DNA from 2 places in the Paenarthrobacter sp. 2TAF44 genome. Region 2 is predicted to be linked to the other one. Evidence: predicted binding sites of a transcription regulator. Region 2 holds the regulator's gene; the other holds the start of a gene.
What was found. Region 2 encodes LexA, which represses DNA repair genes until DNA is damaged. Its sites were predicted from a motif close to TCGAACANNTGTTCGA; they were not measured.
Positions count from the first base shown of each region.

Region 1: the regulator LexA is predicted to act here: its motif matches at 2,031-2,046, upstream of AB4Z15_RS12140 (LexA family protein).

Region 1 is NZ_JBFRFP010000011.1:31,797-35,004, forward strand. Features, by position in the region: gene AB4Z15_RS12130 (ABC transporter substrate-binding protein) at 1-594, opposite strand, end outside; gene AB4Z15_RS12135 (ornithine cyclodeaminase) at 734-1,762, opposite strand; gene AB4Z15_RS12140 (LexA family protein) at 2,060-2,491, shown strand; gene AB4Z15_RS12145 (Y-family DNA polymerase) at 2,484-3,208, shown strand, end outside.
Region 2 is NZ_JBFRFP010000007.1:177,170-180,377, reverse strand. Features, by position in the region: gene AB4Z15_RS09470 (histidinol-phosphate transaminase) at 1-434, opposite strand, end outside; gene AB4Z15_RS09465 (LysM peptidoglycan-binding domain-containing protein) at 512-871, opposite strand; gene lexA (transcriptional repressor LexA) at 1,226-1,969, shown strand; gene AB4Z15_RS09455 (ATP-dependent DNA helicase) at 1,979-3,208, opposite strand, start outside.

The DNA.
Region 1 (3,208 bases), on a different contig from region 2:
CTTGAAGTTCTTGTCCAGGCCAGACGCGATGCCATTGGAATATGCGTTGTCGCTGGAGATGATGTAAACCTTGCGATTAGTCAGTGGGAACGTGCCATCGGCGTTCCAGGCATCCAGTTGTTCAGGGATTCCAGTGCTATAGCCCTCGTATGAAGGGGCAAGGGACCAAACACCTGGGTACCTCTCGGGGTTCTTGGCAATAATGTCCTGCGTTTGGGCGCTGTTGCCGCTGAGCAGGTAGGGAATTCCAGCTTCTGCGAGCTGATCGATTTCGAAGTTGGTAGTGCTGGCGTAGCCGGTGACCACTGCCGCAACATCGGGGTCTGAGGTCAATTGCGTCACAGCAGACGAGACCGCATCCGACTTCTGGTCCCGTACGTCAAGGGCTTTGAGTTCAACCTTCCTGCCATCGATGCCGCCTTTGGCATTGATTTCGTCGACCGCGAGCTGTGCACCCTGTTCCATGAGCTTGCCATCGGCAGCAGCCACACCTGTGAGTGGGGCCAATAGACCGAGCGTGATGGCATCTCCGGATGTCCCGGAGTCACCACCTTCGCCGGTGGGAACGGTACAACTCACCATCGAAATGGCCATGAGTGCAGCTGCTGATAGAAGAAGGGAAGAACGTAAGTGGGGCTTGATTGAGGTGGACATAGCGCTCCGTGGGAGATGGGGATTTTGGTCCGGGTTGGGGAGTCATAGCTGGAAGCATTTGGTGGATGGAGTCAGTCGCCTAACCAACGGGTGATAAGGCACCGACAAGACCGAACAGGTCTTTGGGGTCGTCGGGATTGGCAACGAGGTCGATGTCTTCAAAGAACTCGGAACCATCCACGGAGTCCCGCACATAACGCAGGGCTGCGAAGTCTTCCACAGCAAATCCGACGGAATCGAAGATAGTGATTTGATCTTCTGATGTGCGCCCGGGTGCGGCGCCAAGGAGGACCTTCCAGAATTCGGTAACGGCGAAATCGGCTGGCATCTGCTGGATTTCACCTTCGATCCGCGTCTGGCTCTCGTACTCGACAAAGACGTCACCGATTTCCAGGATCAACGGATCCAGTTCCGTCTTTCCGGGGCAATCTCCACCGATGGCGTTGAGATGGACGCCAGGAGCAATGTGCTGAACGCTGAGGATCGTGGCCTGGGCCTTGTCTGCCGTGCACGTCGTGATGACATCGGCGCCCTGAACGGCTTCCAGAGCAGATGAAGCCATGTCTATTTCGAATCCAAGCGGAACCATGTTTCGGATGAACTTCTGCACTGCGGCGGGATCGGTGTCCCAAACCCGCAGCTTCGCAACGCCCAAAGCCGTTCTCATGGCAAGTGCCTGGAATTCAGCCTGGCTGCCGGTTCCAATCATGGCCATGACCCTGGAATCCGGTCGAGCCAGTGCCTTCGCAACCATGGCGGACGTGGCGGCGGTGCGCAGCGCGGTAAGGATCGTCATTTCTGCAAGGAACGTTGGATAGCCGTTCTGGACATCTGCGAGGACGCCGAATGCCGTGACGGTTTGGTAGCCGCGTGCAGGATTGGAAGGGTGCCCGTTCACATATTTGAATCCGTAGGTCTCATGATCGCTGGTGGGCATGAGTTCTATAACGCCGTACGGGGTATGACTCGCTACCCGGGGCGTCTTATCGAACCGCGCCCATCGGCGGAAGTCTTCCTCCATGTAGTGGATCAGATCTTTGATGATCGTCTCCGGACCCTGGGATCTGACCCAGCTGATCATGTTGTGTACATCAACAAAGCGCGTCATCTGCGCTCCCTTCTTGTTGGTGCCGCTCGCGTCCTCGGGAACGGCTGATTCCATGATGCGTTACAAACAAACCAAAGTCAGTAGTTTTGAAGAATTTGTTACATTTCTTTCAGAATCTGTCTGTCAGAGACGGGTGTCGCGCTTCCTGGTCAACGACGGCGTGGACGGTCACCTCCAGCTGGCCGGTCACTCACCTCCCGGATCAACGGACACCCGCTGCAACGTGGTGGGTGCTTACTATGTCGCAGCTCGGCAGTACACTGAACTATCGAACATATATTCGAATAAAGGTGTGTTGTGGGCGTGATAGTTGGCCCCCGCGTGATAGATGCGGGACTCTCTCTGGTGAAGGTGTTGCTGGCACCCGTTGCGGTGGCAGCGGGCTACCCCTCGCCGGCCCAGGACTACTTCGACGGGCGGATCGATCTAAACGAACACCTGATCAAGGACGTGACCAGCACCTTTATCGTCAGGGTCACCGGCCAGTCCATGGAGCAGGCCGGAATCAGCGACGGCGACGAGCTGATCGTCAACCGCGCACTGGAACCCAAGGACGGTTCCGTGGTCGTGGCTGTACTTGATGGCGAGCTGACCATCAAGCGGCTGAGGATCACCGCCCACGGTGTCATCCTGCAGGCCGACAACCCGGACTTCCCCGATATCAAGGTTCCAGCGCTCTCGGACCTGACAATCTGGGGCGTCGCGACACGGTGTCTGCATTATGTCTAAGCCCGCGGTCATGCGCCGCATGCAGGAGATAGCGCACGTGGACGTGAACTGCTTCTACGCCTCAGCCGAGCGTGTCTTTAATCCGGCGTTGGAGGGTAGACCCCTCGTTGTGCTCTCCAACAACGATGGCTGCGCAGTAACCCGCTCTCCGGAAGCCAAGAAGCTCGGCGTTCCCATGGGTGAGCCGTGGTTCAAGCTCAGGCCCCGGGCCAAGGAATGGGGACTGGTGGCCCTGTCCAGCAACTACGAGTTGTATGGGGACATTTCTGCCCGGGTGATGGAGCTGCTGGGCCGCTACTCAGCCTGGCTGGAGGTGTACTCGATCGATGAGGCGTTCCTAGGCGTCAAAGGCGAGCCCGATGAGCTGCTGGCCCTGGGCCGGACGATAAAAGCCGCCTGTCGACGCCATGTCGGCGTGCCAGTGTGCGTGGGCATCGCACCCACAAAGACCCTGGCCAAACTTTGCAACAAATGGGCCAAGAACAACCCCGCCTTCGACGGCGTCTGCCGCTGGGAGTCTGTGCCCGTGGATCAGCGCGAAGCGCTGATGGCGAAACTGTCGGTCATTGAAATCTGGGGCGTGGCCACACGGCTGACCAAGCGCCTGAACGCGATGGGTATCTTCTCGATCCTGGACCTCACCCGGGTTAACCCAGTGGCGATCCGCGACAAGTTCTCCATCGTCATGATGCGTACGGTGCTGGAGTTGCAGGGAAC
Region 2 (3,208 bases):
CCATAGTCATCAGCTCGCACTCCACGGACGTACTCAGTGTCCGTGCCACTGGCAAGCAACGGGTACATGGAATACGTGGGAGGGAAGCCCAATGCCTTGCGCCCCGGACCTCCGAAGGCCTGCAGAATCTGCTGCAGGACCTCGTTGGAGCCGTTGGCCGCCCAGATGTTGTCCGCGGAAAGCCCGTGACCGAGGTAATCGGCGAGGGATTCACGAAGTTCGGTGAACTCGCGGTCAGGGTATCGGTTCAGGCCCGTGGCCGCAGCCGCAACGGCCTCGGTAATGGCCGCTTGCACATCGGCCGGCACGCCATGGGTGTTCTCGTTGACGTTGAGCAAAATGGGGACATCAAGCTGCGGCGCGCCATAGGGGCTCAGTCCACGCAGGTTGGTCCGGAGGGGAAGTCGGTCAAGTCGCTCAAGCTGGTCACTCACCAAGACAGTTTAAGGTGCCGGTGCGACTGCAGAGTAACTGTGACGCCAGGGACGGTGACCCATAGCCCCCTGGCCACTCAATTCGCGGGAACGAACAGCTGCTGGCCGGGCTGGATGCGTCCTCCGCGGAGATCGTTCAACTGGATGATTTCTGCGATGACATCACGCGGGTCCCTCTCCGGCGCGGCCGCACCGGCGATGCCCCACAGTGACTGCCCGGGCTGGACAGTAACCGTGACGGCCACCGGCGGCTGCAGTTGGGACTGGGAATCCGAAGCCTTGGCCGGAGAGTTGATGAAGCCGGCAAGGCTCAGCAGCGCGGCAAGCAGCAGCATGGCGGGGATGCCGAAGAACACGATCCTGCCGCGCCGGGTAAGCCGGAGACGCGTAGGCGCCGGGGTGTTGCGGAATTCGTGGAACGTAGAGATTGCGGACATGAGCTGAGCCCTTCTGAGCGATTGCCTGCATCGGATGCCCGTTGCCGGCTGCCAATTCCTTGTGTTCGTTGGACCGCCCCGGATATTCGAACACTTTCTTCGAACATCCGAGCCAGGTTCAACTTTTATAGAACACATATTCGAACCTTGCTATGACATTTTTAGCACTTATCAACGAACGGTGTCGAGACTCGCTAGAACGAATGTTTGATAAACGCCTGTGCCTGGCCTAGGTTTGAGTGAAGAAACAGGCACTGTTTCAGTGGAACAGGAGGGTCTGACATTTTTTCAGATCCAACATCCCCGGGCACACTTCAGACCGTGACCGGGCGGAACAGAAGGGCATTGGCGAACATGGCAGCGAAAGCCACCGGCGGCGGGGCACCCCTGCGGAGCCAGCAGCCTCAAAAGAGTCCCAAAAGCCTGACTGTCCGGCAGAAGAAAATCCTGGAAACCATCCAGCGGTCCGTCAATGACAACGGCTATCCGCCCAGCATGCGCGAAATTGGTGACACCGTTGGTCTGGCGAGCCTGTCCAGCGTCACCCATCAGCTCTCCCAGTTGGAGAAGCTGGGCTACCTGCGCAGAGATCCCAAGCGCCCCCGCGCCATGGAAGTCCTCATGCCTTTGACCCTTGACGGCGGGACAATTCCCGGAGTCGAAGCAGCTACCACACTGCGTAGCGCAGGTGGACTCGCCGTGACGGAGTTGGCCAGTGCCAGCGACACCGCCATGGTGCCCCTGGTGGGACGCATCGCGGCCGGTGGCCCCATCCTCGCAGACCAGACTATTGAGGACGTCCTGCCCCTGCCCCGGCAACTGGTGGGCCACGGCGAACTGTTCATGCTGAAGGTCGCTGGTGACTCCATGATCGATGCCGCAATTTGTGACGGTGACTGGGTAGTTGTCCGGCGCCAGAATGACGCCATCAACGGTGACATCGTGGCAGCACTCCTGGATGACGAAGCCACGGTAAAAACCTTCCGCCAGCGGGACGGCCACACGTGGCTGCTCCCCCAGAACACGCAGTACGAACCGATACTGGGAGACCAGGCCACCATTATGGGCAAGGTCGTCTCGGTCCTGCGCTCCCTTTAGGGCGTTTGCCTACGTTTTCTTTGCGCCCAAGCGTTCCAGGACGCCGCGCACAACATTGCGATCCGTCGTTGCCCAGAAGGGTGGCAAAGCTGCACGCAGGAACGCGCCGTACCGTTCCGTGGAAAGCCGTGAGTCCAGGACGGCGACCACGCCTTTGTCGCCAGTGGAGCGAATGAGGCGTCCTGCCCCCTGCGCCAAGCGAATTGCCGCATGCGTAGCTGACACCGCCATGAACCCGTTGCCCCCGGACTGCGCAACAGCTCGCGAGCGTGCGGTCATCAGCGGGTCGTCCGGCCGCGGGAACGGAATGCGGTCAATCACCACAAGGCGGCATGAACCGCCAGGGACGTCGACGCCCTGCCACAAGGACATCGTGCCAAAGAGGCAGGTGTCCGGTTCGTCGGCAAACTGCTTCACGAGCGCTGCCATAGTGGATTCGCCTTGGCAGAGGATGTCCACATCCAGACGTGGTCGCATCGCCTCTGCGGCTTCCTCGGCCGCCCGACGTGAGGAGAAGAGGCACAGGGCTCCCCCACCGGAAGCACGGATGAGGTCTTCAAGCTCATCCAGTGCCTCGGGAGAAGTGCCCCTGCCGGGCTTGGGCAGGTGCTTGGCCACGTAAAGGACACCCTGCTTCGGATAATCAAAAGGCGATCCGACGTCCAACCCAGTCCAGCTCGGTGCACCCTCTCCAATCAGCCCCAGGCCACCGGCGGCAGGCTCAAAGGCGGATCCAATAGCGAGCGTGGCAGAAGTAAGCACCACTGTGTGCCCTGCGAAAAGGCCTTCCCGCAGCCGGCCGGCAACGCTAAGCGGAGCGATGTTGATCAGTGCGGGCGCGGTCTCATCCGGCGGGGAGTACCCCTGCTGGGGATCGAAGGTGCTGTTCCTGGAGAACCACACCACTTCACGGTTCTCCTTGGCTGCGAGCATCCGCTCGCACAGTTCCAGAATGAGCATGAGCCGTGAGCGCGCAAGCTGCCGGCCGCCGTCGACCGCGTTTGAAGAGTCAGTCTTCGAGTCAGACAACGCAGCGCGTGTGGCATCACGCAGTTGGTCCAGGCAGTCCAGTTGTTCGTCGTTTAGCCCGTTGGGCAGCAGTCCGTTGGGGACTCCGGCAATGGCCATGTCCAGTCGGTCGGCTGCCGCGTTCAGGGCGTCTACGGTAATGGCGGTGTGCTTACGCGCGCTCGAAGCCGCAGCATGCACCATTGCTACGGACAGCTGGCCCGTGACGGC